One region of the Streptomyces sp. NPDC054770 genome, then DNA from elsewhere that is predicted to be linked to it. Evidence: riboswitches for the same ligand, from Rfam matches in the RefSeq annotation. Region 1 holds a riboswitch; the other holds the start of a gene.
What was found. Region 1 has a riboswitch for ZMP and ZTP ahead of ACWGKQ_RS03585 (bifunctional 5,10-methylenetetrahydrofolate dehydrogenase/5,10-methenyltetrahydrofolate cyclohydrolase). Riboswitches for the same ligand answer to the same signal wherever they lie in the genome.
Positions count from the first base shown of each region.

Region 1 (14,790 bases):
CGCCTTCGCCGCCCTCTCCCCCGCCCACGCCCCGCTCGTCGCCGGTCTGGACGCGGCCGACTCGGTCTGTGTGGACCTGCACAAGTGGCTCAATGTCCCCTACGACGCGGCCGTCCAGTTCACCCGCCGCCGCGACCTCCAGGTGGCCGTCTTCCACAACGAGTCCCCCTACCTGGGCCTGCCCACCAACACCCCGGACTTCCTGCACCTCACCCCGGAGAACTCCCGCCGGATGCGGGCGCTGCCGGCCTGGTTCGCGCTGACCGCGTACGGCCGGGACGGGCACCGCGAGATCGTGGAGCGCAACGTCACCGAGGCGCGCCGGCTCGGCTCCGGCATCGGGGAGTTGCCCGCCCTGCGCCTGCTCGCCCCGGTCCGGCTCAACGTCGTCTGCTTCACCCTCGCCGAGCAGCCCACGCAGGAGCGGGTGGCCGCCCTGGCCCGGGCGGTCGCCGCGTCCGGCGAGGCGTTCCTCACGCCGACGGTGTACGGCGGGGTCCCGGCGCTGCGGGCGGCGTTCAGCAACTGGCGGACCACCGAGGACGACACCCGGCGCGTACTGGCCGTCCTCGCTGCCGCCTCAGCCGCTCTCTGACCCGCGCCGGGCCTCCCGGTGCGGCCGCAGCGCTGCGTGGAACCCGCTGTTGACGGCGGTGAGCCCGCCGTCGACGCGGAGGGTGGTACCTGTGATCCAGGCGGCGTCGCGGGAGGCCAGGAAGGCGACGGCCGCGGCGATGTCCTCCGGCTCGCCGACCCGGCCGAGCGGGTACAGCGGCCGGAGGGCGGCGAGTTCGTCCTCCCGGTCCGCCCAGGCCGAGGTGCGGACGGTGCCCGGCTCCACCAGGTTGACCCGTACCCCGCGCGCCGCCGCGCGCCCGGCGAGGGTGCGGGTCAGCGAGGCGAGACCGGCCTTGGCGGCACTGTAGGCGTGGTTGCCGAAGTCGGCCTCGGCGTTGACGGAGCCGATGCTCACGATCGCGCCCCGGCCGGAGGCGGCCAGGTGCGGGAGGGCGGCGCGGCAGCAGCGGTACACGCCGGTGAGGGTGATGTCGAGGTCCAGGGCCCACCCGTCGTCCGGCTGGTCCTCGAAGAGCGGGACGTCCGGGGTGCAGTGCGCGGCGCAGTTCACCAGGACGTCGAGCCTGCCGAAGGCATCGACGGCACGGGCGACGGCGGCCTCCACCGAGTCGCGGTCGGCGACGTCGCAGGCGAACGCCGTGACCGCCAGGCCCTGTTCGCGCAGCGCGGCCGCCGTCCGCTCCGCCTCGGGCAGGTCCCGGTCGGTCGCCAGCACCCTGGCACCCTCTTCCGCCAGCTGGCGGGCGACGGCCGCGCCGATGCCGCGGGCCGCGCCCGTGACGAGAACTCCGTGTCCGGCAAAGCGATCGAGTCCGGTCATGACGACGACCGTACGGGTCGGACGATCAACAGGACAGATAGCGTGCGCACATGTCCTCGTTCTTGCAGCAACTCCCGGCCCTCATAGGCGTCGTGATCGGCGCGCTCGGTTCGTATCTCGCGGTGGTGCGGGGCGACCGGGTGCGGTTCCGGCGGGAGCAGGAGGCACGCTGGGAGGAGCGGCGGCTGGCGGTGTACAGCGACTATGCGCGGGCGCTGAAGAAAACGGTGAACCTCACCTACCGCGTCGCGGCCCATCTCGGCAACGATCCGCATCCGCACCCGATCTCCCCGGCCGAGGCCGAGCCGCAGCTGGCGGCGGCCACGGACGGCCGTGATCCGGCCGGGGAGGCGCTGATCATGCTGGGCAGCCGGGAGGTGGTGGAGCAGGCACGGCACTGGGTGACCGCGGTGATGGCCATGGAGCGGTTCATGCGCGCCGGGACGGTCGACCCGGACGCCTGGCAGGACCTGCTGGCACGGCAGCGGGCCTGCCGGGAGCGCTACTACACCGCCGTACGCGAGGATCTCGCGCTGCCTCCGGGGCACCCGGCGCTCTGGCCGACCCGGCCGGATTCCGGCGGCTGAGGGGCGTGCCGGTTCCGCGGTAGCCGGTGGCGGGTTTCTCGCGGAAGCCTGACATCACGTGTCGTCTCCTGCTTCTCCCGGCGGACGCCGTCCGCCGGGTCGGCTCAGTGGCCCCGGGCGATCCACTCCGCCAGCTGGGGGGCCTCGGCGCCGATGGTGGTCGGGTCGCCGTGCCCGGTCAGGACCTTCGTCTCGGGCGGGAGGGTGAGCAGCTTGTCCCGGATGGAGTCGATGATCGTCGGGAAGTGCGAGTACGACCGCCCGGTCGCGCCGGGGCCGCCCTGGAAGAGGGTGTCGCCCGTGAAGACGACGCCCAGGCCGGGGTCGTGGAGGCAGACGGCGCCGGGCGCGTGGCCGGGCGTGTGCAGCACGGTCAGGTCGGCGCCCGCGGCCTCGATGACCAGCCCGTCGGACAGGTGGTTGTCGGGGTCGCGGTCGGGGTGGGTGAGCTTCCACAGCGGCAGGTCGTCGGGGTGCAGCCAGATCTTGGCGCCGGTGAGGTCCGCGAGGGCGGGCGCGGCGTCGATGTGGTCGTTGTGGGCGTGGGTGCAGACGATCGCCTTCAGGACGCGGTCGTCGACCGCCTCGGCGATGGCCTGGGCGTCGTGCGCGGCGTCGATGACGATCACTTCGCGTTCGTCGCCGACGATCCAGACGTTGTTCTCGACGTCCCAGGTGCCCCCGTCGAGGGTGAACTGCCCGGAGGTGACGAGGCGTTCGATGCGCGTGGTCATCAGAGCACCACCACCGAACGCAGCACGTCGCCCTGGTGCATCCGCTCGAACGCCTTCTCCACCTCGTCGAGCTGGATGGTCTCGGAGACGAAGGCGTCCAGCGGCAGCCGCCCCTGGAGGTGCAGGTCGATGAGCATGGGGAAGTCCCGGGATGGCAGGCAGTCGCCGTACCAGCTGGACTTGAGCGCGCCGCCGCGGCCGAAGACGTCCAGCAGCGGCAGTTCGAGCTTCATCTCGGGGGTGGGCACGCCGACCAGGACGACGGTGCCGGCGAGGTCGCGGGCGTAGAAGGCCTGCTGGTAGGTCTCCGGGCGGCCGACCGCCTCGATGACCACGTCGGCGCCGAAGCCGCCGGTCAGGTCGCGGATCGCCTCGACCGGGTCGCTCTCGCGCGAGTTGATGCTGTGGGTGGCGCCCAGGGAGCGGGCCTTCTCCAGCTTCCGGTCGTCGATGTCGACGGCGATGATCTTCGCGGCACCCGCCAGGCGGGCCCCGGCGATCGCGGCGTCGCCGACCCCGCCGCAGCCGATCACGGCGACCGAGTCGCCCCGGCCGACGCCGCCCGTGTTGATCGCGGCGCCGATGCCCGCCATCACCCCGCAGCCGAGCAGCCCGGCGACCGCCGGGGAGACGGCCGGGTCGACCTTGGTGCACTGTCCGGCGGCGACCAGCGTCTTGTCGGCGAAGGCGCCGATGCCGAGCGCCGGGGAGAGCTCCTGCCCGGTGGAGGCGAGGGTCATCTTCTGCTTCGCGTTGTGGGTGTTGAAGCAGTACCAGGGCCGGCCGCGCAGACAGGCCCGGCAGTTCCCGCACACCGCACGCCAGTTGAGGATCACGAAGTCACCGGGCGCGACGTCCGTGACGCCCTCGCCGACCGACTCCACGACCCCGGCTGCCTCGTGGCCCAGCAGGAAGGGGAACTCGTCGTTGATCCCGCCCTGTTTGTAGTGCAGGTCGGTGTGACAGACCCCGCAGGCCTGCACCTGTACGACGGCTTCGCCCGGCCCCGGGTCCGGCACCACGATCGTCTCGACCCGCACGGGCTCGTCCTTGCCCGGTGCGATCACGCCGCGTACTTCCTGCGCCATGGACCTGCCCTTTCGTCGCTCTGCTGCCGTGCTGGCTTCCGACCCTACGCGGGAACGATCAGCGACGGCACGCATCGCTCGTCGCGGATCTTCCCGGACGACCACCGTCCGTGGTGCTCACCCTCTTCGCCACATACCCCCGGGGGTACCTCTGCTACGGTGCTAGATATACCCCAGGGGGTAATTCACCTCGGGGAACGAGGAGAGGAGAGTGCTGTCGTGTCCTTCATCGACACCATCGAGGTGCCAGGACTGGGCAACCGCGGCTATCTGGCGGGCGGGGCGCACGGCGCCGCCGCGGTCGATCCGCCCCGGGACGTCGACCGGGTGCTGACGGCCGTCGCCCGGCGCGGGGTGCGGCTCACGCATGTCGTGGAGACGCACGTGCACAACGACTACGTCTCCGGCGGCCTGGAGCTGGCCCGGCTGACCGGGGCCGCTTACGTGGTGCCGGCCGGGGCGCGGGTGGCGTACGAGCGGGTGCCGGTGGCCGACGGGGACGTGCTGGAGATCGAGGCGGGGCTTGCGCTGCGCGCGCTGGCGACCCCCGGGCACACCCCGCACCACACGTCGTACGTCCTGGAGGAGACCGGCCGCGAGACCGGCCGCGAGACCGGCCGCGAGACCGGCCGCGCGGTGGCCGTCTTCACCGGCGGCTCGCTGCTGATCGGCACCGTCGGCAGGCCCGACCTGGTGGAGCCCCGGCTCACCGGTGAGCTGGCCCGGGCGCAGCACGCCTCGGCGCACCGGCTGGCCGCCGAGCTGCCGGACGGGACCGCGGTGCTGCCGACCCACGGCTTCGGCAGCTTCTGCTCGGCCGGGGACGCGTCCGGCCCGGCCAGCACCGTCGGCCGGGAGCGCGCGGTGAACGAGGCGCTGGTCAAGGACGTCGACACGTTCGTCGCCGGCCTGCTGGCCCGGCTCGACGACGTACCGGCCTACTACGCCCACATGGGCCCGCTGAACTCCCGGGGCCCGGCCCCCGTCGACCTCACGCCGCCGCACCGGGCGGACGCGACGGAGATCGCGGCACGGCTGGCGGCCGGGGAATGGGTGGTGGACCTGCGCAACCGGGTGGCGTTCGCCGAGGGGCATGTCGCCGGCACGCTCAACTTCGAGGCCGACGGGCGGCTCGCCACCCATCTGGCCTGGCTGCTGCCCTGGGGCAGACCGGTCACCCTGCTCGCCGAGTCGGCCGCGCAGCTCGCCGCCGCCCAGCGGGAACTGACCCGCGTCGGCATCGACCGCCCGGCCGCGGCCGCCACCGGCACTCCCCGGGCCTGGCTGCGCGCGGGCGAGCGGCCCCGCTCCTTCCCCCGCGCCACGTTCGCGGAGCTGGCGGCACACGGGACACGGGACGTCGTCGTCCTGGACGTGCGCCGGGACACCGAACGGGCCGACGGCCACCTCCGGGGCTCCCTCCACATACCCCTGCACCAGGTGCGGGAGCGGCTCGGAGAGATACCCGGCGGCACGGTGTGGGTGCACTGCGCCGGCGGAATGCGGGCGGCCGTCGCCGCCTCGCTCCTCGACGCGGCCGGTCGTGCCGTGGTCGCCGTCGACGACGGGTTCGCGGCGGCGCGCGCGGCCGGGCTGCCGATGGCGCGGCTCACCCCGGCCGAGGCGCGGGAACGCACGGACGCTGATGCCGTGCTGCTGGACGTCCGCGAGGCCGACGCATGGGCGGCCGGACACGCGCCGGGGGCAGTGCACGCCCCGCTCTCCGGGCTGGTGGCCGGGGCTCCGCTGCCGCCGGCCGCCGCGGGCCGCCCGCTCGTCGTGATCTGCCGCTCGGGACGGCGTTCGCGGGAGGCGGCGGCGCTGCTGACCGCCCGGGGGCTGGACGCGGTGGACGTCGTGGGCGGGATGACCGCCTGGCGCGCGGCGGGCCTCGCGGTGAGCGCCGAGGTCACCCCCGGATGAGCGCGCTTGTGCTCGCGCTCGGCGCCGGGGCCGTCACCGGGCTGGCGCTCGGGGCCCTGGGCGGTGGCGGCAGTGTGCTGGCCGTACCGGCGCTGATCTATCTGCTCGGTTTCACCCCCGCCGCGGCCACCACCGCGAGCCTGGTCGTCGTCACGGTCACCTCGGCCACCGCACTCGTCGCGCACGCCCGCGAGGGCGCGGTGCGGTGGCGGGCCGGTGCCGTGTTCGCGGCGGCCGGTGTGGTGCCGGCGGCGGTCGGCGGGGCGGTCTCCCGGCAGCTGCCGGCGGCGCTGCTGACCGGGGCGTTCGCGGTGCTCGCCGCCGTGGCGGCACTGCGCATGCTGTCGCCGGCGGCCGCGGGGTCCACGACGCCGGCACCGGCCCGGGCGTCCCGGGTGGCCGGGGCGGGCGCCGGTCTCGGCGCGGTGACCGGGGTGCTCGGTGTGGGCGGCGGATTCCTCGCCGTACCGTCCCTGGTGAACGTCGTGGGGCTGCGGATGCGCGCGGCGATCGGCACCAGCCTGCTGGTCATCACGATCAACTCGGTCACCGCGCTGGCGGCGCGCGCCGGTTCGGCGGCGGACGTCGACTGGTCGGCCGTGGGCCCGTTCGCCGGGGCCGCGGTCCTCGGCGCCTGGGACGGCAGACGGCTCGCGGCCCGGCTGTCCGCGGGCACCCTCCAGCGGCTCTTCGCCTACGCGCTGCTCGCGGTGGCCGCGTTCATGCTGGCCGACGCGCTAGGCCAGTGACAGGAACAGCTTCTCCAGCCGTGCCTTCATCTGCTCGGTGGTCTCGCCGTCCGAGCCGCCGCGCCCCGGATCCGCGATGCACTGCTGGAGCCCGGTCGCGATGATCGCGAAGCCCGCCCGGTCCAGGGCGCGCGAGGCGGCGGCGAGCTGGGTGACCACGTCCTCGCAGTCACGGCCCTCCTCGATCATCTTGATCACTCCGGAGATCTGGCCCTGCGCCCGGCGCAGCCGGTTCAGCACCGACTTGAGCTCATCGCCTTCGAACTGAAGCTCCACAACCACTCCTCACATACCCGTAGGGGTATGTTACCCCGCTGCTCACCACCTCCGGGAAGGATCGCACCCCCATGCCCACGACGCCCTCGCACCCGAGACTCGACCCCGAGCACGTCCTCGCCCGCCTGCCGGAGCTGACCGTCGTCGACGTCCGCACCCCCGGCGAGTTCGCCTCCGGTCACCTGCCGGGCGCCCACAACATCCCTCTGGACACCCTGCCCCGGGCCCTGCCCACGCTGCGCGCGGCACGCGGCGAGCTCCTCCTGGTCTGCGCCTCCGGCGCCCGGGCCGAGACCGCCCGGGCGGTCCTCGCCGGGCACGGCATCCCGGCGGCCACCCTCACCGGCGGCACCCGCGGCTGGGCCGGGCGCGGTCAGGAACTCCACCGTCCGCCGGGCGCGTCCCGTACGGCATGGGCCATGGAGCGCCAGGTCCGGCTCACCGCCGGGACGGTCGTCCTCGCCGGGCTGGGTCTCGGGCAACTGCACCCGGCCTGGCTGCTGCTGTCCGCCGGCGTGGCGGGCGGCCTGGTGTTCTCGGCCGTCAGCGACACCTGCGGCATGGCCGCGCTGCTGGCGAAGCTGCCGCACAACCGGCCCCGCGCGACGGACCTCGACGCGACCCTCGCGGCCCTGGGTTCCGCCCGCGGCTGAGCGGACGCCGGAGCCGGAAGCGGCCGACGTAGCCTGGGGATCGTCGGCGGGCGCCGCCCGCCGCCGGACGAGGAGCACCGTGACCGCCGCAGACGCAGTTCCGACGAGAGAGCCGAAAGAGCCCGTGCTGCGGCTGCTTCTCTCCTATGTCCGGCCGCACCGCTGGGCCCTGCTGACGGGTGCGGTGCTCTCGCTGGTGACGGGGGCGACCGGGCTGCTGCTGCCGCTGGTGGCCCGGGGGTTGATCGACGACCTGTCCCACGACCGCTCCATCACCGCCAAGTTGCTCGCGATGGCGGGCCTGGTGGTCGCCAACGCCGGGGTGGGCGCGCTGGGTTCGTACGTTCTCAGACGCACCGCCGAGTCGGTGGTGCTGGGGGCGCGGCGCACCCTGTCGTCGTACCTGCTCAGGCTGCGGATCACCGCCGTGGACCGTACCGAACCCGGTGACCTGATGGCGCGGATCACCTCGGACACCACCCTGCTGCGCGAGGTCACCACGGACTCGCTGGTCGCGCTCGGCACCGGCGGACTCACCCTGGTCGCCACCGTGGTGATGATGGGGGTGGTCGATCCCGTGCTGCTTGGCGTCACGCTCGTCGTGATCGCCGCGGCGGGCACGGTGCTGGGCACGATCGTGCCGCGCATCAACCGGGCGAGCCGCCGGGCGCAGGACGCGGTCGGGGTGATGGGGGCCTCGCTGGAGCGGGTGCTGGGCGCGCTGCGCACGGTGAAGGCGTCGGGCGCCGAGCACCGGGAGGAACTGGCGCTGCACGAGGCCGCCGAGGAGTCGTGGCGGCAGAGCGTGCGGGCCGCCAAGTGGTCGGCGGCCGCGGGGAACACGGCGGGACTCGCGATGCAGCTGGCGTTCATCACGGTGCTCGCGGTGGGCGGGGCCCGGGTGGCGACCGGTGCGATCGGCGTGGGCACGCTGGTGGCGTTCCTGCTCTACGTCTTCTACCTGATGCAGCCGATCCAGCAGGTCGTCGGGGCGATCACCCAGTACCAGACCGGCGCCGGCGCGCTCGCCCGGATCCAGGAGGCGCTGCGGCTGCCCGCCGAACTCCCGGCCCGGCCCGCCGAGTTGCCGTCCGCCGGCGCCGAACCGGCCGCCGTCGCCTTCACCGACGTGCGCTTCCGGTACGCCGACGACCTGCCGTACGTCCACCACGGCGTCAGCTTCGACGTCCCCGCGCGGGGCATGACAGCGTTCGTGGGGCCGTCCGGCGCGGGCAAGACCACCGTGTTCTCGCTGATCGAGCGGTTCTACGACCCCGAGTCCGGCACCGTCGCCGTGGACGGCCGCCCGGTCGCCGACTGGGAACTCCCGCTGCTGCGCTCGGCCATCGGGTATGTCGAACAGGACGCTCCGGTGCTGTCGGGCACGCTGAAGGACAACCTGCTGCTCGGCAACCCGGAGGCGGACGAGGACGCGGTCGCGCGGGTGCTGAAGACGACCCGGCTCGACGGTCTGGTGGCCCGGCTGCCGCAGGGGCTGGAGACCCTGGTCGGGCATCGCGGGACCAAGTTGTCGGGCGGCGAGCGCCAACGGGTCGCGATCGCCCGGGCGTTGCTGCGCCGGCCCCGGCTGCTGCTCCTGGACGAGGCCACCTCGCAGCTCGACGCGGTGAACGAGGCGGCGCTGCGGGACACGGTCGCCGATGTGGCGCGGTCGACCACGGTGCTGGTGGTCGCGCACCGGCTGTCGACGGTGACCATGGCGGACCGGATCGTCGTCATGGACGCGGGCCGGGTCCGCGCGGTGGGCACGCACCGCGAACTGGTGGCGGCGGATCCGCTGTACGCGGAGCTGGCGGCGACCCAGTTCCTGGCCTCGGAGCACTGAGGACGACGGGCAACGAGGAGGGCCGCCCCTGCGCGGGACGGCCCTCGGTGTGCGGCGGGGTCAGGCTTCGATGCCCGGCACCAGTCCCATGGCGGGCGCGGCCAGGTCGGTCACCTGGTGCAGTTCGCCGAGCTTGTGGACTCCGTTCAGCCCCTGCACCTGCTCCGAGACCTTCGGCATCCTGCCCCGGTACTCCGCCGGGATGTCACTGCGGGAGATTGAGTCGAGCACGCCGAGCGCGGTGACCTTCCCGGGGTGCTGCGCGCTCGCGTCGGCCGCGTTCGCCAGCGGCGCGGCGAGGCCGGTGACCCCGACGGCGAGACCGACGGCGGCGACGATACGTCGTGTTGAGATCATGTCCTCAGCAACGCCCCCGGCGCCGCGCCGGACACGGGCAGCCGGTCCCCCTCACCCGTCAGGCGGAGCGCACGGCCTGCGCTTGCCGAGCCCGGTGAGCCGGAGGACGCTCGATGTGAGGGGCTCGCGCGGCCTGCTCCGCATCGGGTCGCGGGCTCCCGCAGGAGGTCACCATGGGCACCGCGACCGGTTCCACGTTCGACACCGACACGCTGCGCCGGGCCATAGAGGGGAACACCGGGAACAGCCTTCTCGCGCTCTACGCGGACGACGCCGAGATCCGCATCATCGACCGCAACACCCAGCCCAGTCACCCCAAGGTCCTGCACGGCCGCAGGGACATCGCCGCGCTGCTGGACGACGTCTACAGCCGCGACATGACGCACACGCTGGACCAGTGCATCGTGCAGGGCGACAAGGCCGCCTTCAGCGAGTCCTGCGAGTACGAGGACGGGGTCCGGGTGCTCGCCGAGTCGATGATCACGCTGCGCGACGGCAAGATCGCCGAGCAGATCATGATCCAGGCATGGGACGAGTAGCCGGGAGGACCGCGAGGGTCCAGGTCAGTTCCCGGTTGACCTGGACCTTCTCGGCGCGGGCGGCGCTGGGGCACACCCGCCGGCCGCGTCGCCGTGCGTCCGCCGTGCTGCTGTGGACGGTCCTGCGGGCGCCGCACCGCCGCCGGAAGCACTGACGGCGGGAAGCACGCACCGACGGCGGGAAGCGCTGACGGCTCGGTTACCCTGGGTGCGGGCCGTGACTGGCGCTGAGGTGGAGCACCACCGGGGAGCGGTCCGCACTGTCGATGCCGTGCGCCTGGGCGATCAAGGTCGAACCAGCTCAGGAGTGTGCCGCATGACCCAGGCCCGCCTCATGGACGGAACCGCAGTCGCCCGCCGGATCGTCGAGGAGACCGCGAAGCAGGCCGCCGACCTCACCGCACGGACCGGTGTCACGCCGTGTCTGGCGACCGTGCTGGTCGGCGAGGACCCCGCCTCCGTCACCTACGTCCGGATGAAGCAGAACCGCAGCCGCAAGGCCGGCATCGCCTCCCGGCACGTGGCCCTGCCCGCCACCACGACCACCGAGGAACTGGTCGCCGTCCTGCGGGAGTTGTCGGCCGACCCGGCGGTGCACGGCATCCTGCTCCAGCACCCGGTCGGCGAACACATCGACGAGCGGGCCGCGTTCGAGGCGATCGCGCCGGAGAAGGACGTGGACGGCGTGACCTTCGCGTCGTTCGCGACGATGAGCTTCGGCCTGCCGGGCTTCGTCTCCTGCACCCCCGGCGGCATCCTGCGCCTGCTCGACGCGTACGACGTCGACCCGGCCGGGAAGCGGGCGGTGGTCGTCGGCCGCAGCGCGATCCTGGGCAAGCCGGCCGGCATGCTGCTGCTGGCCCGCGATGCCACCGTCACCTACTGCCACTCCCGCACCCGCGATCTCTCGGCGGCCGTCCGCGAGGCCGACATCGTGGTCGCCGCGGTGGGCCGGCCCCGGCTGATCCGCGGCCAGGACCTCAAGCCGGGCGCGGTCGTGCTCGACGCCGGCTACAACGAGGGCAACGTCGGTGACGTCGACTTCGACACCGCCGTCGAGCGGGCCTCGCTGATCACGCCGGTGCCGGGCGGGGTCGGCCCGATGACCATCGCCGTGCTGCTGGAGCAGACGGTGACGGCGGCCGCCCGGCAGCTCGGGGCGTGACGCGGGGGGCTCAGCGCATCCAGGCGCTGTACTGCATGACGGCCCCGGCCTGCACGCCGTACTCCGGCTCGGCCCGGGTGAGCGTGGCCTCCATGCCGAGGACGGTCCCGGTGGCCGGGTCCAGGATCAGCATGCGGCGCGCCCCGGAGCCGTCGTCGCAGACGTAGGCCTGCCCGGTGCGGCCCAGCCGGTCGGTGACCTCCCCCACCGGCCGCAGCCCCTCGGCCTTCGCGAGGAGTTCGGCCAGCGCCGCCGACTCGTGGGCGCCGAGCGTCCAGTTGTCCAGCAACTCAGCGGCGGCGTCGAGGAGTTCGGGGGTGCTCAGGGTGTCGGTGTAGTTCAGCTCGGTGAGGTAGGCGCGCAGCTTCGCCGGGTCGTGCGGGGGTGTCGCCAGTGGCGGGGCGTCGCCCCACATCGGCGGGAAGGTCCGGCGGCTGAGCACATGGCCGTCCTCGACGAGCCGCGGTGTGTCGCCTTCGTCGGTGAGGACCGGGCGGCCGGGACGGCTCGGGTCGGTGGCCACGACGAGTTCGGTGTGGCTGCCGTCGGCCCGCCAGCGCACCACCCTCTCCTCGGGGAGGGTGACGGGCGGCTTGTCATCGCTCATGCCCAGGCTCCAGGACTGCACATGGGTGCCCTGGCGCAGGGCCGGCGACCCGTCGCGGGCTGCCACGGCGGCCAGCTTCGCCACGTCCGCGAGCGGTACGGGCACGGAGTGGGCGCGAACGGTCAGCGGCCGGGGTGCGGCGAGCGCGGGGGTGCCGGCGGAGCCGCCGAGCAGCAGCGTCAGCAGGGTCGCGACCACGGCGGCGGCCGCGACCAGGCCCCATGCCAGCCGGGGCCGGGCCCGGCGCGCGGGGCGGGGCTCGTCCAGCAGCCGGGCGAGGCGCCGTTCGGCGGTGTGGTCGAGGGGGCCGTCGCCGAAGTGCGGGCCGTCGGCGGGCACCGGGTCGGCGGCGCGCAGCAGGTCGAGTTCGTCAGCCATGGCGGTGTTCCTCGCGAAGGGCCTCGGCGGCGGGGGGTCGCAGTCGGTCGATCTCGGCTCTGAGCCGGCCGCGGGCGCGGTGCAGCCGCATCGCCGCCGCCCGTTTCCCGCAGCGCAGGACGACGGCGACGTCCTCGACGCCGAGTTCCTCCCACGCGGTCAGCCGCAGCACCTCCTGGTCGGCCGGGGACAGCCGGGCGAGCGCCTCGTGCACCCAGCCGCCGGGCGGCTCGCTGCCGGGGCTGGCCACGACGTGCCGTCCGTGCGCGGTGTCGTCGTTGCCCAGCCGGTCCACCAGCCGGCGCCGGCGCCCGTACCCGCGTACCGCGTTGGCGAGGCAGTTGCGTGCCACGCCGTACAGCCAGGGCAGCGGGGCGGCCGGCAGGTCGGCGCGGCGGCGCCAGGCCACCGTGAACACCTCTGCCACCACTTCCTCCACCTCGCCGGTCCGCCCGTCCAGTCGCCGCGCGACATAGCGGCTGACCGCCCAGTAGTGCTCGCGATAGGCAGCGGCGAAGATCTCGTCGTTGCTCATGTCCCGTTCATGTCCGGCACCGTCCCGATCGTCACAGCCTTCCGCGTGACGCTCGTCGCATCCGTCGAGTGTGACCGCTGCGCACAGCCCGGACACAGGCGGGGTATGAGGAACCTCAAGTGGCTCACGACCACGGATCACAAGACGATCGGAACGCTGTACCTGGTCACGGCGTTCTCGTTCTTCTGCGTCGGTGGCGTGCTGGCCCTGTTCATGCGCGCCGAACTGGCCCGCCCCGGTCTGCAGATCATGTCGAACGAGCAGTTCAACCAGGCCTTCACGATGCACGGCACGGTCATGCTGCTGATGTTCGCGACCCCGCTCTTCGCGGGTTTCGCGAACTGGATCATGCCGCTCCAGATCGGCGCCCCGGACGTGGCCTTCCCGCGCCTGAACATGCTGGCCTACTGGCTCTACCTGCTCGGCTCCACCATCGCGGTCGGCGGCTTCCTCACCCCGCAGGGTGCCGCGGACTTCGGCTGGTTCGCCTACGCCCCGCTGTCGGACGCGGTCCGCTCGCCGGGCGTCGGCACCGACATGTGGATCATGGGCCTGGCGCTCTCCGGCTTCGGCACCATCCTCGGTGCGGTCAACTTCATCACCACGATCATCTGCATGCGCGCCCCCGGCATGACCATGTTCCGCATGCCGATCTTCGTCTGGAACGTCCTCCTGACGGCACTCCTGGTCCTGCTCGCCTTCCCCGTCCTCGCCGCCGCGCTGTTCGCCCTGGAGGCGGACCGCAAGTTCGGCGCCCACGTCTTCGACGCGGCCAACGGCGGAGCACTGCTCTGGCAGCACCTCTTCTGGTTCTTCGGCCACCCGGAGGTCTACATCATCGCCCTGCCGTTCTTCGGCATCATCTCCGAGGTCATCCCGGTCTTCTCCCGCAAGCCGATGTTCGGCTACCTGGGCCTGGTGGCGGCCACCATCGCGATCGCGGGCCTGTCGGTCACCGTCTGGGCCCACCACATGTACGTCACGGGAGGCGTGCTCCTCCCCTTCTTCTCCTTCATGACCTTCCTGATCGCGGTCCCGACGGGAGTGAAGTTCTTCAACTGGATCGGCACGATGTGGCAGGGCTCGCTGTCCTTCGAGACCCCGATGCTCTGGACCACGGGCTTCCTGGTGACGTTCGTCTTCGGCGGCCTGACCGGTGTGATGCTCGCCTCCCCGCCGATCGACTTCCACGTCTCCGACTCGTACTTCGTCGTCGCCCACTTCCACTACGTGGTCTTCGGTACGGTCGTCTTCGCGATGTTCGCCGGATTCCACTTCTGGTGGCCCAAGTTCACCGGCAAGATGCTCGACGAGCGCCTCGGCAAGATCACCTTCTGGACCCTGTTCACCGGCTTCCACGGCACCTTCCTGGTCCAGCACTGGCTGGGCGCCGAAGGCATGCAACGCCGGATCCCCGACTACCTGGCGGTCGAGGGCTTCACCACCCTCAACACGGTCTCGACGATCTTCTCGTTCCTGCTGGGCTCGTCACTGCTCCCGTTCTTCTACAACGTCTGGAAGACCGCCAAGTACGGAGAGAAGGTCGAGTCGGACGACCCGTGGGGCTACGGCCGTTCACTGGAGTGGGCGACGTCGTGCCCGCCCCCGCGCCACAACTTCGTCACCCTCCCCCGGATCCGCAGCGAGTCACCGGCGTTCGACCTGCACCATGCCGCGGAGCGGGAGTTGAGCGCGCGATGAGCGTGAACGAGGAGGAACGGGCGCTGGTCAACCAGGTCGAGGGACATCTACTGCTGGCGGCGACCAGGGAGGAGGGCCGGAGGGCGGCAACTCGGCTGGCAGACCGTATCGGTTGGCTCACGGACACCCAACGGACCGATCTTGAACGACACTTCGAAGCCGAGTACTTGGAACTGGCCAAATCGTCCTGGCACCGCACGACGAATCGGGCCGAGCAGATGAGGTGTGAGTACGAGACGAGATACCGGTCTCT
Region 1 is NZ_JBSHBL010000002.1:226,223-241,012, reverse strand. It holds gene ACWGKQ_RS03655 (pyridoxal phosphate-dependent decarboxylase family protein) at 1-595, shown strand, start outside; gene ACWGKQ_RS03650 (SDR family NAD(P)-dependent oxidoreductase) at 581-1,399, opposite strand; gene ACWGKQ_RS03645 (hypothetical protein) at 1,450-1,986, shown strand; gene ACWGKQ_RS03640 (MBL fold metallo-hydrolase) at 2,091-2,720, opposite strand; gene ACWGKQ_RS03635 (S-(hydroxymethyl)mycothiol dehydrogenase) at 2,720-3,808, opposite strand; partial or broken gene ACWGKQ_RS03630 (MBL fold metallo-hydrolase) at 4,028-5,410, shown strand; gene ACWGKQ_RS03625 (rhodanese-like domain-containing protein) at 5,408-5,731, shown strand; gene ACWGKQ_RS03620 (sulfite exporter TauE/SafE family protein) at 5,728-6,480, shown strand; gene ACWGKQ_RS03615 (metal-sensitive transcriptional regulator) at 6,469-6,756, opposite strand; gene ACWGKQ_RS03610 (rhodanese-like domain-containing protein) at 6,828-7,409, shown strand; gene ACWGKQ_RS03605 (ABC transporter ATP-binding protein) at 7,489-9,255, shown strand; gene ACWGKQ_RS03600 (hypothetical protein) at 9,316-9,612, opposite strand; gene ACWGKQ_RS03595 (nuclear transport factor 2 family protein) at 9,786-10,151, shown strand; gene ACWGKQ_RS03590 (hypothetical protein) at 10,139-10,306, shown strand; ZMP/ZTP riboswitch at 10,359-10,441, shown strand; gene ACWGKQ_RS03585 (bifunctional 5,10-methylenetetrahydrofolate dehydrogenase/5,10-methenyltetrahydrofolate cyclohydrolase) at 10,468-11,316, shown strand; gene ACWGKQ_RS03580 (CU044_5270 family protein) at 11,327-12,301, opposite strand; gene ACWGKQ_RS03575 (RNA polymerase sigma factor) at 12,294-12,836, opposite strand; gene ctaD (aa3-type cytochrome oxidase subunit I) at 12,942-14,537, shown strand.

Region 2 (14,790 bases), on a different contig from region 1:
GCTGGGGCCGCACCGCCCCCACCGCCGCCCGACTGATCCGTCCCCGGACCTACCAGGAGGCGGCGGACGCGATCCGCGACTGCGGGGCGCGCGGCGGTATCGCGCGGGGCCTGGGGCGGGCCTACGGCGACGCGGCGCAGAACGCCGGGGGTGCCGTGCTCGACATGACGGGCCTGGACCGCATCCACGCCATCGACGCCGACGGCGGCACCGTGCTGTGCGACGCCGGGGTCTCGTTGCACCGCCTGATGGAGGTGCTGCTGCCGCTCGGCTGGTTCGTCCCGGTGACCCCGGGGACCCGCCAGGTGACGGTGGGCGGCGCGATCGGCGCCGACATCCACGGCAAGAACCACCATGTCTCGGGATCGTTCTCCCGTCACGTGCTGTCCTTCGAACTCCTCACCGCCGACGGCCAGGTCCGCACGGTGAGCCGCGGCACCCCGCTGTTCGACGCGACGGCCGGCGGCATGGGTCTGACCGGAGTGATCCTCACGGCGACCGTCCGCCTCCTCCCCGTCGAGACGTCGTACATGTCCGTCGACACCGAACGCGCCGCCGACCTCGACGACCTGATGGCCCGCCTGACCGCCACCGACCACCGCTACCGCTACTCGGTCGCCTGGATCGACCTGCTCGCGCGCGGGGCGGCGACCGGCCGCGCGGTGCTCACGCGCGGCGACCACGCACCCAGGGAGGCGCTCGACGCCGGCACCCGCGCCGGGCGCGCGCCCCTCGCCTTCCGCCCCCGCACCCTCCCGGCCGCCCCCGACTTCGTCCCCGACGGCCTCCTGGGCCGCAGCACCGTGGGCCTCTTCAACGAGCTCTGGTTCCGCAAGGCGCCCCGTGCCCGCGTCGGCCAACTCCAGCGCATCTCCTCCTTCTTCCACCCCCTGGACGGCGTCCCGCACTGGAACCGCGTCTACGGCCGGGCCGGCTTCGTCCAGTACCAGTTCGCCGTCGGCCACGGCCAGGAGGACGCCCTGCGCCGGATCGTGGCCCGCATCTCCGAGCGCCGCTGCCCGTCCTTCCTGGCCGTCCTCAAACGCTTCGGCGACGCCGACCCCGGCTGGCTCTCCTTCCCGGTGCCCGGCTGGACCCTCGCCCTCGACATCCCCGCCGCGCTGCCCGGTCTCTCCGCCTTCCTCGACGAACTGGACGAGGAGGTCGCGGGCGCCGGCGGCCGCGTCTACCTCGCCAAGGACGCCCGGCTGCGCCCCGAGCTGCTCACGGCGATGTACCCCCGCCTCGGCGACTTCCGTTCCCTGCGGGCCGAGTTGGACCCGCACGGGGTCTTCGTCTCCGACCTGTCCCGCCGCCTAGGTCTCTAGACCCCCTCCAGCCTCAGGAGTTGCCGTGAAGGACGCCTTCGGAATGCCCCAGTCCCTGCTCGTCCTCGGCGGCACGTCCGAGATCGCGCTGGCCACCGCGCGCCGGCTGATCGCCCGCCGCACCCGCACGGTCTGGCTGGCGGGCCGCCCCTCCCCCGCCCTGGAACAGGCCGCCGAGCAGCTGCGCGCCCTCGGCCCCGACGTGCACACCGTGCCCTTCGACGCGCTCGACCCCGAGTCCCACGAGGCGGCCCTCGGCAAGGTGTTCGCCAACGGCGACGTCGACCTGGTCCTGCTCGCCTTCGGCATCCTCGGCGACCAGGCGACCGACGAACGCGAACCGGTGAACGCCGTACGCGTCGCCCAGACCAACTACACCGGCGCCGTCTCGGCGGGCCTGGTCAGCGCACGGGCCCTGCAGAGCCAGGGTCACGGCTCCCTGGTGGTCCTCTCCTCGGTCGCCGGCGAACGCGCCCGCCGCTCCAACTTCATCTACGGCTCCAGCAAGGCGGGCCTGGACGTGTTCACGCAGGGCCTGGGCGACGCCCTGCACGGCACGGGCGTGCACGTCATGGTCGTACGCCCGGGGTTCGTGCGCTCGAAGATGACCAGGGACCTGGAGGAAGCTCCGCTCGCCACGACCCCGGAGGCGGTGGCGACGGCCATCGAGGTGGGCCTGCGCAGGCGCTCGGAGGTGGTGTGGGTACCGGGGGCACTGAGGGTGGTGATGTCGGCACTGAGGCACGCGCCGCGGTCGGTCTTCCGGAGGTTGCCGATCTGATCCCGGCCCGCTAGAACGCGCCCCTCCAGGGGCGCGGGGCTGTAGTCGATATGCGGCTGCCGCCGCGTGGGCGCGAGCAACCACACACAACCCGCAGCTACCGACTGGCGATACTCCCCCGCTCCACATGCCCCACCTGAGGCGGCACGACAGAGCCCCCGAAGACGTAGTCACGCAGCTTCCGCCACACGCCGTCCGCGCCCTGCTCGTACAACGCGAACCCCGTACAGGGCCACGCTGCCTCGTAGTCGGCAAGCTCGGCGAACGCCCGGTCCATCGCGGCCTCGTCGATCCCGTGGGCGACGGTCACATGCGGGTGGTACGGGAACTGCAACTCCCGGTCGAGCGGCCCCGCCTCGTCCCGGACCCGCTGTTGAAGCCACGCGCAGTCGTCCGCGCCCTGGACCACCCGGACGTACACCACCGGCGACAGCGGCCGGAACGTCCCCGTACCGCACAGCCGCATCGGGAACGGCCGCCCCACCGCGGCGACCTCGCTCAGGTGGGCCTCAACGGCGGCGAGCTCCCCCTCGGCGATCTCCGTCGGCGGCAGCAGCGTGACGTGCGTGGGGATGCCATGGGCCGCGGGGTCGCCGAAGCCCGCGCGCCGCTCCTGGAGCAGGCTGCCATGAGGCTCCGGGACCGCGATCGACACGCCGATCGTTACGGTCCCCACGTCATCTCCCGTCGGTCGTGGTGGGCGGACGCATGTCGGGTTCGTACCCGGGCGTCCGGCTATCGACTGTACGGCCACGGCCGCCTCCCGGGCAGCCGTGGCCGAAGTGATGTGCAGCGCTTCGCTTCGCTCAGTGCTTGGCGGGCAGGAAACCGACTCTGTCGTAGGCCTGGGCCAGGGTCTCGGCCGCGACGGCCCGGGCCTTCTCCGCGCCCTTGGCGAGGATCGAGTCGAGGGTCTCCGAGTCGTCCAGGTACTGCTCGGTGCGCTCCCGGAACGGGGTGACGAAGTCGACCATGATCTCGGCGAGGTCCGTCTTGAGCGCGCCGTACATCTTGCCCTCGTACTCCTGCTCCAGCTCGGCGATCGACTTGCCGGTGAGGGTGGAGTGGATGGTGAGGAGGTTGGAGACGCCCGGCTTGTTCTGGACGTCGTAGCGGATCACGGTGTCCGTGTCGGTGACCGCGCTCTTGACCTTCTTCGCGGTCGCCTTCGGGTCGTCGAGGAGGTTGATGAGGCCCTTCGGCGTGGACGCCGACTTGCTCATCTTGATCGACGGGTCCTGGAGGTCGTAGATCTTCGCCGTCTCCTTGAGGATGTACGGCTTGGGGATCGTGAACGTCTCGCCGAAGCGGCCGTTGAAGCGCTCGGCGAGGTCGCGGGTGAGCTCGACGTGCTGGCGCTGGTCCTCGCCGACCGGCACCTCGTTGGCCTGGTAGAGCAGGATGTCGGCGACCTGGAGGATCGGGTACGTGAACAGGCCGACGCTGGCGCGGTCCGCGCCCTGCTTGGCGGCCTTGTCCTTGAACTGGGTCATCCGGCTGGCCTCGCCGAAGCCGGTGAGGCAGTTCATGACCCAGGCGAGCTGGGCGTGCTCGGGGACGTGGCTCTGCACGAAGAGGGTGCAGCGGTCCGCGTCCAGGCCGGCGGCGAGCAGCTGGGCGGCGGCGAGCCGGGTGTTGGCGCGCAGGTCGGCGGGGTCCTGCGGGACCGTGATCGCGTGCAGGTCCACGACCATGTAGAAGGCGTCGTGGGACTCCTGGAGGGCTACCCACTGGCGGACGGCGCCGAGGTAGTTGCCCAGGTGGAACGAGCCGGCGGTGGGCTGGATGCCGGAGAGCACGCGGGGTCGGTCAGAGGCCATGCTCACCATTCTCTCAGAGGGGGAGGGGGTGGTGGGCCCATGAGGGGTGGGGTGGTTTCGGGGCGCGGGGGACTGCGGGCCGGTGGGGGCCGACCGCGCAGTTCCCCGCGCCCCTGACGGGGCGCTGCCCCTTACGGCGGTGATCAGCCGAGGTCGATCTCCGGGTACAGCGGGAAGCCCGCCACCAGGTCCGTCGCGCGCTGGGCGATCTCCGTCGACACCTTCTCGTCCAGGACGTGGGAGGCCTTCGACGGAGCGCCGGACTTCGTCGTGCCCGGCTCGGTGGCGGTCAGGACGCGGTCGATCAGGGCCGCGACCTCGTCCATCTCGGCGGTGCCCAGGCCTCGGGTGGTGAGGGCGGGGGTGCCGATGCGGATGCCGGAGGTGTACCAGGCGCCGTTCGGGTCGGCGGGGATCGCGTTGCGGTTGGTGACGATGCCGGAGTCGAGCAGGGCCGTCTCGGCCTGGCGGCCGGTGAGGCCGTACGACGTCTCGACGTCGATCAGGTTGAGGTGGTTGTCGGTGCCGCCGGTGACCAGGGTGGCGCCCCGGCGCATCAGGCCCTCGGCGAGCGCACGCGAGTTGTCGACGATGCGCTGGGCGTAGTCCTGGAAGGCGGGCTGCCGGGCCTCGGCGAGGGCGACGGCCTTGGCGGCCATGACGTGCGGGAGCGGGCCGCCGAGGACCATCGGGCAGCCGCGGTCGACCTGGTCCCTGAGGGAGTCGTCGCACAGGACCATGCCGCCGCGCGGGCCGCGCAGCGACTTGTGGGTGGTGGTGGTGACGATCTGGGCGTGCGGGACCGGGTCGAAGTCGCCGGTCAGGACCTTGCCGGCGACCAGGCCCGCGAAGTGCGCCATGTCGACCATGAGGGTCGCGCCGACCTCGTCGGCGATCTCGCGCATGATCCGGAAGTTCACCAGACGGGGGTACGCGGAGTAGCCGGCGACGATGATCAGCGGCTTGAAGTCGCGGGCCTGGGCGCGCAGCGCGTCGTAGTCGATCAGGCCGGTGGCCGGGTCGGTGCCGTACGAGCGCTGGTCGAACATCTTGCCGGAGATGTTGGGGCGGAAGCCGTGGGTGAGGTGGCCGCCGGCGTCCAGGGACATGCCGAGCATCCGCTGGTTGCCGAAGGCCTGCCGCAGCTCGGCCCAGTCGGCCTCGGAGAGGTCGTTGACCTGGCGGGCGCCGGTCTTCTGGAGGAAGGGGACCTCGACGCGGTCGGCGAGGACGGCCCAGAAGGCGACCAGGTTGGCGTCGATGCCGGAGTGCGGCTGGACGTAGGCGTGCTGCGCGCCGAACAGCTCGCGGGCGTGCTCGGCGGCGAGCCCCTCGACGGTGTCGACGTTGCGGCAGCCGGCGTAGAAGCGGCGGCCGATGGTGCCCTCGGCGTACTTGTCGCTGAACCAGTTGCCCATGGCGAGCAGGGTCGCCGGGGAGGCGTAGTTCTCGGAGGCGATCAGCTTGAGCATCTCGCGCTGGTCGGCGACCTCCTGGCCGATGGCGTCGGCGACCCGCGGCTCGACCGCGCGGATCACGTCGAGGGCGGCGCGGTAGGCGGTGGACTCGGTGGACAGGGGCGCGGACGTGTCGGACACGGACTTGTCGGACATTCAGGACCTCCGGACATGGCGTTCGGCATTCACGGTTCGGCCCAGGCGCACGGCACTCGGTCACAACACGGGCCGCTCCCCGATGGTCGGTCCCATCCCAGCGCGCCAGTCACGGCCCGCAGGTCACATTACCGGGCACGCCGGGCCCGGGGGCCGTGGCGTCCACCAGTCGGGCAGGGGCAGAGGGTAGGAAAGGGATCATTCCGCCGCGCCCCCTGGAGTCGCCGTGACCACTACGGAAGCCCTCATCGCCGCCGCCGACGCGCACAGCGCGCCCATCTACCACCCGCTGCCGGTGGTGATCGCGACGGCCGACGGCGCCTGGATGACGGATGTCGAGGGGCGCCGGTACCTGGACTTCCTGGCCGGCTACTCGGCGCTGAACTTCGGGCACGGCCACCCGCGCCTGGTCGCGGCGGCGAAGGCGCAGCTGGAGCGGGTGACGCTGACGTCGCGGGCCTTCCACCACGACCGGTTCGCCGCGTTCTGCACGGAGCTCGCCGAGCTGTGCGGGATGGAGATGGTGCTGCCGATGAACACCGGGGTGGAGGCGGTGGAGACGGCGGTGAAGACGGCCCGGAAGTGGGGCTACCGGGTGAAGGGGGTGCCGGCCGAGATGGCGAAGGTGGTGGTCGCGGGCGGGAACTTCCACGGGCGTACGACGACCGTGATCAGCTTCTCCACGGATCCGGAGGCCCGGGCGGACTTCGGTCCGTACACGCCCGGCTTCCAGATCGTGCCGTACGGGGACCTGACCGCCATGCGGGCCGCGCTGACCGAGAACACGGTGGCGGTGCTGCTGGAGCCGATCCAGGGCGAGTCGGGGGTCGTGGTGCCGCCGGAGGGCTATCTGGCGGGGGTGCGGGAGCTGACCCGGGAGCGGGAGGTGCTGTTCGTCGCGGACGAGATCCAGTCGGGGCTGGGGCGGACCGGGCGGACCTTCGCGTGCGAGCACGAGGGCGTCGTACCGGATGTGTACGTCCTCGGGAAGGCGCTGGGGGGCGGGGTGCTGCCGGTGTCGGCGGTGGTCGCGAACGCGGAGGTGCTCGGGGTGTTCCGGCCCGGCGAGCACGGGTCGACCTTCGGGGGGAACCCGCTGGCCTGTGCGGTGGGTCTTGAGGTGCTCGCGATGCTGCGGACCGGGGAGTTCCAGGAGCGGGCGGCCGAGCTGGGGGAACTGCTGCACCGCCGGCTGGCGGAGATGGCCGGGAGCGGCCGGGTGACGGCGGTGCGGGGGCGGGGGCTGTGGGCGGGGGTGGACGTGGACCCGGGGGTGGGCTCGGGACGGGTGGTCTCGGAGCGGCTGATGGAGCGGGGGGTGCTGGTGAAGGACACGCACGGAGCGACGGTGCGGATCGCGCCGCCGCTGGTGGTGGCGGAGGAGGACCTGGAGTGGGGGATCGAGCAGTTGTGGGGGGTGCTGAGCGCCTGAGCGGATCTGTGGACGAACGGACGAACCGCACAACCAGCGCAGCGCTCGGCGGACTACTCGGAGACGCTCGGCGCGGGGCTGTTCACCGGCTGTCGCCGAGCCCTGAGGAACAGCACGGGTCCGGCGACGAGGACGAGCAGGCCGGCGGCGAGCAGGAGCCACGGGTCGAGCAGGCCGTCGGTGCAACTGCTGCTGGTGGCCGAGCTGGTGCAGTAGGTGCCGGGGCCGTGCCGGTTGAGGTAGGCGAGCAGGAACAGGGGCAGGCTCGCACCCGACAGCAGGCCGGGCAGGCCCCGCCGGGTGTCCCGGCGCGTGGCCAGCGCGACGGTGCCGGCCACGGCGACCGGCAGGACGAAGATCCCGACCGACAGCGCGGTGAGGAGGGCGAGCAGGTAGCAGGCTCCGGTCAGGAGCCATCCGGTGAAGAGCAGCCAGGCGCGTCTGTTGCCGGTCATGTCTTCTTCTTCCGTTTGAAGATGTCCAGGAGGGAAGCGATCTTCCCGGCACGGTCGAACAGGGCCAGTGCGGGCTCGCGTTCCTCTTCGAGGTTGGCGAGCATCTCCAGGCCCAGGTACAGGGCGACGATCGCGTGCGCGAGTTCTTCGGGGGGCATCAGCCGGGCGGCGGGAGAGCCCGCGAGTGCCTCGCGGACGCTGTCGGCGGCGAAGGTGCGCCACGGACGGATCCGGGCGGCGACCTCCGGGCGGAGTTCGGGGGTGAACTGGGCGGCGGCGATCATCTCGACGAGTACGGTCACGTGCCCCTGGTCCAGGTCCTCGTCGAAGACCGCCCTGGCGGCCCGGACCAGGTCGCCGATGCTCTTGGACTCGTCGACCATCGCCTGGTAGCGCGCGTTGCGCGCACCGCTGACCTGGTCCAGGGCCGCCAGGTGCAGCTTGGCCACCGAACCGAAGTGATAGAAGACCAGCGACTGCTGGCAGTCGGCGCGCCGGGCGATCTCCCGCGCGCTGGCCCCGGCGAAACCCACCTCGCGCAGTGCGTCGGCAGCCGCCGCGACCAGCGCCGCTCGCGTCGCCGCCGAACTGGCGTTCCCGGACGGCTCGACCGACCTCTTCCCTCCGGCTCTGGCCACACCGCGCCCCTTCGATTGACCGACTGGATTGAGCAACTGGATTGAGCGACTGCTCAAAAAGTAGCGACCACCGGAGGCGCCGGACAAGAGTCCGAATCCGGCCATGATCGACACCGAGGGATCGCAGAGTTGTCATGCACAGGTAAGAAAATCATGTGAAGCGGCCGGGGCTCCTGTCGGCGCACCGAGTCCCGCCGGTACCGTCCAACTGCCCGTGGATGAACGATCAACTTCGGACTCTACGCGCGCAGAACACGTCCTACCGGCAGAACCGCATTTCTCTCCACGGGTCCCTCCACGCATCTTTCTACGCGCGCAGAGCGACCCACGACGCACCACCCGCACCGCCATCCCTCTCGCACCCCCCACCGATGGAGGAATGACAGATGCCCGGCTTCGCCACCCCGCGCCGCGAACTCACCACGGCCCTGGCCGTGCTCGGTCTGATCGCGGCCGGTGCCGCCGTCCAGGCCACCAGCGCCGCGACCCCCGCCCGTGCGGCCACCACGTACCGCGTCCTGTTCGACGACGGCCACGCCGAGGAGGCCGGCAACGCGGACTGGATCGTCTCCACCAGCAAGCCCGACCCGCTCGCCCAGGACTCCTCCCCGTCCTCCGACAAGGACTGGACCGGCGCGCTGTCGTCGTGGGGCATCGCCCTGCAGAAGACCGGTGACTACAGCCTGAAGACCGCCACGAGCGCCCTCACGTACGGGGGTTCGTCGACGACCGACCTGTCGAAGTTCGACGCGCTGGTGCTGCCCGAGCCCAACACCAAGTTCACCACCGCCGAGAAGACGGCGATCATGAACTTCGTGAAGGCCGGCGGCGGTCTCTTCATGATCTCCGACCACACCGGCGCCGACCGCAACAACGACGGCTACGACGCGCTGGAGATCCTCAACGACCTGATGACCAACAACAGCGTCGACTCGACCGACCCGTTCGGCTTCTCGATCGACTCGCTGGACATCAGCTCCGGCTACCCGAAGGCCATCAGCGACAGCAGCAACGCGGTGCTGCACGGCGGCTTCGGCACGGTCACCAAGAGCCTGATCGCCGACGGGACGACGGCGACGCTCAAGCCCTCCGACAACGCGAACGTCAAGGGCCTGGTGTACCGCAGCGGTTACTCCGGCAACACCGGCGCGTTCTTCGCCACCAGCACCTTCGGCAGCGGCCGGGTCGCCTTCTGGGGCGACAGCTCCCCGATCGACGACGGCACCGGCCAGTCCGGCAACACCCTGTACGACGGCTGGAACGACACCGGCGCCACCAACGCCGCCCTCGCCCTCAACGCCACCGCCTGGCTGGCCGGCGCGAGCTGACCTCCGAGGGGCCCGAGCTCCCCGGAGACACGGGGGCGCAAGGGGAAGGAGCGGGTCCGGGGTCGCCCCGGGCCCGCTTCTTACTCCCCTCCCGATCACGGCATGCTCCGCTCCCCTACAGTCCCTTTGTGCTCTTTGGAATGGTGTGCGCCCTCGCGGCCGCGATCTGCTTCGGTACGGCGACGGTCCTGCAGGCGATGGCCGCGCGGGCGGCCGGTGACGGCACCGGCGGGGAGGCCGCGCTGCTGCTGCGGGCCGTGCGGCAGTGGCGGTATGTCGTCGGACTGGGGCTGGACGGGCTCGGGTTCGTGTTCCAGATCCTCGCGCTGCGGTCGCTGCCCATCTACGCGGTGAGCGCGGCCCTGGCGTCGAGCCTCGCGGTGACGGCGGTGGTCGCGGCACGGCTGCTGCGGGTGCGGCTGAGCGGGGTGGAGTGGGCCGCGGTGGGGGTGGTGTGCGCGGGGCTCGCGATGCTGGGGCTGGCGTCGGGGCCGGAGGGGGACCGGGCCGGGTCGACGACGCTGAAGTGGGTGATGCTGGGGACGGCCGTGGGGGTCCTGCTGCTCGGCCTGGCCGGCGGGCGGCTGTCGGGGCGCGGGCGGGCCCTGCTGCTGGGGCTCGGGGCGGGGTTCGGGTTCGGGGTGGTCGAGGTGTCGGTACGGCTGATCGACACCCTGCGGCCGGCCGGGCTGTTCACCAACCCCGCGACCTATGCGCTGCTGGTCGGCGGCGGCGCCGCCTTCATGCTGCTGACCTCGGCGCTCCAGCGCGGCTCGGTGACCACGGCGACGGCCGGCATGGTCGTCGGCGAGACGATCGGCCCGGCGGCGGTGGGGGTCGTATGGCTCGGGGACCGGACCCGGGAGGGCCTGACCTGGCTCGCGGTGCTCGGCTTCGCGGTGGCCGTGGCGGGGGCGCTGGCGCTGGCCCGCTTCGGGGAGGCGCCCGGCACCGAGGACACCGGCCCCGAAGACACCGGCACCGAGGCGGCCGGACCGGTCAGCCCATCGCGTCCGTGATGCCGTCCCACAGACGGGACCTGGCCTCCAGGGCGACGAGGACGGTGTCGACGGCCTCGTGCCAGCGCTGGTCGTCGGTGCCGCACAGGTCGGCGACCATCTGGAGGGCCATCGGGGTGTGCTCCTCGCCGTCGACCTCGATGTGGCGGGCGAGGTAGTCCCGGAAGAGCGGGAAGCGGTCGGTCCCCTCCTCCCTGATGACCTGGTCGAACATGTCCGGGATCAGGTCCTCGCGGGAGAAGGCGAAGGCGGCGGCCCGGCAGTGCAGCGGGCGGTCGGCGATGATGCCGAAGGTCGTGCGGACGAACTCGGCCGCGGGAGCCGGAACTCGAGCCACCCGCAGGGCCGCCGGGACGTCGTGGCCCTCCGCGACGAGGGCGATGAAGGTGTCGAGCGCGGCAGTGTCGGCCGCCGCCTCGGCCATGGCCGCGCGGTACAGCTCGAAATGGCTGGTGAAACCGCCGTTCAGGGCGTCGCTCTCCTCCACCAGCACGATGTCGTTGACGAGCCGGCGGGCCACCGCGGAGCCGCGGGGCACCCAGGGGACGTCGACGCAGGTCAGCTCCCGCTGGAGCGACTTGAGCAGGGACATGAAGTCCCAGACGGCGAACGCGTGGTGGGCCATGAACACGGCCAGGTGCGCCCGGTCCGATATTCGCTGGTAAATGGGATGCGAGGTCACTTCTTTTCGCGCAGGTTCGATCATGGAACGCGCCTGATCGATTGCCTGTCGACCCTCTTCGGTCAAATTCCAGACGTACCTCGACATGGCGTCCTCCTTCGTTCTGGGACGGCGATCCTGCAACTTTCACGACCGGCCAGGCAAGCACTTTCCAGAATTACGGGGGAGTTACCGGAAGTAGTCGGCAGCAGACCACGGCAAGCGCACAGAAAGCGCTGTAAAAAGTAACGATCCGGACACCGGAAAAACTCGTTGAATCTTTGAACGCGGGTTGTGTCGATTCCGTAAAGGACACCGTGACCAGTAATCCCGTCACCGTCACCGTGGCCTATCACGTGATGCCGGGTCGTGAGGCCGACTTCCACTCCTGGGGGTGGGCCATGCTGGGCGCGAGCGCCCGCCGGCCGGGGTTCCTCGGCGGCGGCGTCCTAGTCGACCAGGAGGCGGAATGGCATGTCGTGTATCGCTTCGCCACCGAGGACTCGGCGCTGGCCTGGGAGAACTCCCCAGATCGCGGCCAGTGGGAGACCCGCGCGGACGGCATCGCCCGGCCCACCGGGCGCCGTAGTGTACGGGGGTCGAAGGAGTGGTTCGACTCGCTGACCGGGCCGCCGCCCGCACCGCCGCCGACCACCCCGCCGGCGAAATGGAAACTGTGGTTCATCAACATGAGCGCGGTGTTTCCGCCGGTCCTGCTGTTCAATCTGATCGTGCTGCCCTATCTCGGCGGCGTCAATCCGCTCCTTCGCACCCTGGTGCTCTGCCTCTGCGTGACAGCGCTTGTCACGTGGATTCTCATGCCGCGACTACAGCGTTTCTTCAAGAAATGGCTGTATCCCCCGCTCCAGGCGCTGCGCGGGCGGCACAAACGACGGGCCGCATAGGCCCGGGAACGACCCGAGGGAGGTGGGCGGGTGAAGACCCTGCTCATCGACAATTACGACTCGTACACCTACAACCTGTTCCAGTTGATCGCCGAGGTGAACGGCGAGGAACCGGTGGTGATCCGCAATGACGAGCAGGCACCGCCCGCTCTCGCGGAGTTCGACAACGTGGTGGTGTCGCCGGGACCCGGGCATCCGGGCGACGGCCGTGACTTCGGTATCGGCGCCCGGCTGATCGCGGAGGCCACGGTCCCCGTGCTCGGGGTGTGCCTGGGCCACCAGGGCATCGCGCTCGGGGAGAACGCCCGGGTGGCGCCCGCCCCGCAGCCCAGGCACGGGCACCTGACCCGGGTGCGGCACGACGGGCGGGACCTCTTCGAGGGGCTGACCCAGGGCTTCACCGCCGTCCGCTACCACTCCCTCGCGGTCCACGAGCCGCTGCCCGCCGCCCTGGAGGCGACCGCCTGGGCCGAGGACGGCGTCCTGATGGGGCTGCGGCACCGCGAACGGCCGCTGTGGGGCGTGCAGTTCCACCCGGAGTCGGCACTCACCGAGTACGGCCACCGCATGCTGGTGAACTTCCGCAACCTCACCGCCCGCCGGGCCCGCAGAGCACGCACCAAGAACACCGCCGTCCCGCCGGCCGAGGCGGCGATCCCCCGGCCGAGGGCCGCGGCGAGCGCGGCAGGCACGGCTGGCGCGGCCGGGCCCCAGTCCGGTACGGCCATCCCCCGCCCCCGCCACGGCGAAGGGCCCGCGTACCGCCTGCACACCCGCAAGATCGCCGGTGCCGTCGACACGGAGGCCGCCTTCGGGCGCCTCTTCGCCGCCGCGCCCCGCGCGTTCTGGCTGGACAGCTCGCTCGTCGAAGAGGGCCGCTCGCGCTTCTCCTTCCTGGGCGACGGCAGCGGCCCGCTCGCCGAGTTCGTGCGCTACGACGTCACGGCCGGCCGGTGTGTGGTCGAGCGGGCCGGACGGCCGCCGCGCAAGGTGTCCGCGAGCGTCTTCGACTACCTGAAGCGGCAGTTGGGCAGCCGCCGGGTGGACGCGGACGGGCTGCCCTTCGACTTCACCGGCGGCTACGTCGGCTACTTCGGCTACGAGACCAAGGCCGACTGCGGCTCCCCGAACCGACACCAGGCCGACACCCCGGACGCCTGCTGGCTGTTCGCGGACCGGCTGATCGCCGTGGACCACGAGGAGGACGTCACCTACGCGGTCTGCCTGGCGGAGGACACCCCGCAGGCCGCACGGGACGCCGCGGAGTGGCTGGAGACGACCCTGGCCCAGCTCACCTTCCTGGCCCCGAACACCCCCCGGCCCGCCCCGCCCGCCGCCGCGGGGCCGGACCTGGCGGCCGCCGAGCCGTGGCTGGTGCGCGACCGGGCGGCCTACCTCGCCGACATCGAGGCCTGCGGGCGGGAGTTGCGGGCCGGCACCAGCTACGAGGTCTGCCTGACCAACGCGGCCCGGCTGCCCGCCCCGGCCGATCCGTACGCCTTCTACCGGCAGCTGCGCCGCGTCAACCCGGCGCCGTACGCGGCCTTCCTGCGCTTCGGCGAGCTGGACGTGGCCGGTTCCTCGCCGGAGCGGTTCCTGCGGATCACCCGGGACGGCGTGGCCGAGGCCAGGCCCATCAAGGGGACCGCGCCGCGCGGGGCGACGCCGTTCGAGGACGACCGGCTGCGGGACGCGCTGGCCGCGGACGCCAAGACCCGCGCCGAGAACCTGATGATCGTCGACCTGCTCCGCAACGACCTGGGCCGGGTCTGCCGTACCGGAACCGTGCGGGTCCCCCGCCTCATGGCCACCGAGTCGTACGCGACCGTGCACCAGCTGGTCTCCACCGTGACCGGACGGCTGCGGGCCGGGACGGACGCCGTGGACTGCGTGCGCGCCTGCTTCCCGGGCGGGTCGATGACCGGCGCCCCGAAGCTGCGCACGATGGAGATCATCGACGCGCTGGAGACCGAGGCCCGGGGCGTGTACTCGGGGGCGCTCGGCTACCTCGGGTGCAGCGGCGGCGCGGACCTCAGCATCGTCATCCGTACGGCCGTGCTGGCCGGCGGCCGGATGCGGCTGGGCGCGGGCGGGGCGATCGTCCTGGACTCCGACCCGGCCGCCGAGTACGACGAGATGCTGCTGAAGACGGCCGCGCAGATGCGGGCGCTGCGGGAGCACACCCCGTCGGCCGCGGCGGACGCCGTCGAGGAGGCCGCCCGATGACACTGCCGTTGTCCCGCACGGACACCGAGAACCTCGCCGCACGGCTGCCCCTCCTCGCCGAACGGCACGGCTGGCACGACCGCACCGCCTTCCACCAGGGCCATCGCGCCTGGACCCACGGCGAGGTGCACGACCTCGGGGCGCGGGCCGCCACCGTCCTGGCCGCACAGGGCGTGGCCCCCGGCGACCGGGTGGTGCTCGCGCTGCCCGACTCGATCGCCTGGGTGGTGGCCTTCCTCGCGGTCGCCCGGCTCGGGGCCGTCGCCGTCCTGGTCAACCCGGAACTGCCGGCCGCCGACCACGCGTTCATGGCCGCCGACACGGAGGCGGTGCTCTGCCTGACGGGCCCAGGACTGGAGGACCGCTTCGCCAGGCACGCCCGGCTCGGCGCCGACCAGCTGCTCGCGCTCGCCCCGGCCGCCGAACCTGCGCCCGCGCACCCGGTCGACGCGGACGGCCCGCTGTACGTCCAGTACACGTCCGGGACGACGGGCAGACCCAAGGGGGTCGTCCACACCCACGCCCACCCGGCCGCGTACCACGACCTCATCGGACGGCGGCTGCTCGGCATCACCCCGGACGAC
Region 2 is NZ_JBSHBL010000004.1:107,861-122,650, forward strand. It holds gene ACWGKQ_RS05880 (FAD-binding protein) at 1-1,328, shown strand, start outside; gene ACWGKQ_RS05885 (decaprenylphospho-beta-D-erythro-pentofuranosid-2-ulose 2-reductase) at 1,354-2,109, shown strand; gene ACWGKQ_RS05890 (2'-5' RNA ligase family protein) at 2,207-2,785, opposite strand; gene trpS (tryptophan--tRNA ligase) at 2,916-3,929, opposite strand; gene ACWGKQ_RS05900 (glycine hydroxymethyltransferase) at 4,073-5,542, opposite strand; ZMP/ZTP riboswitch at 5,575-5,665, opposite strand; gene rocD (ornithine--oxo-acid transaminase) at 5,769-6,974, shown strand; gene ACWGKQ_RS05910 (hypothetical protein) at 7,028-7,429, opposite strand; gene ACWGKQ_RS05915 (TetR/AcrR family transcriptional regulator) at 7,426-8,067, opposite strand; partial or broken gene ACWGKQ_RS05920 (hydrolase) at 8,454-9,392, shown strand; gene ACWGKQ_RS05925 (DMT family transporter) at 9,536-10,414, shown strand; gene ACWGKQ_RS05930 (DUF3050 domain-containing protein) at 10,395-11,120, opposite strand; gene ACWGKQ_RS05935 (antibiotic biosynthesis monooxygenase) at 11,393-11,980, shown strand; gene pabB (aminodeoxychorismate synthase component I) at 12,011-14,206, shown strand; gene ACWGKQ_RS05945 (AMP-binding protein) at 14,203-14,790, shown strand, end outside.
Region 2: another riboswitch for ZMP and ZTP. It lies ahead of ACWGKQ_RS05900 (glycine hydroxymethyltransferase); the one in region 1 lies ahead of ACWGKQ_RS03585 (bifunctional 5,10-methylenetetrahydrofolate dehydrogenase/5,10-methenyltetrahydrofolate cyclohydrolase).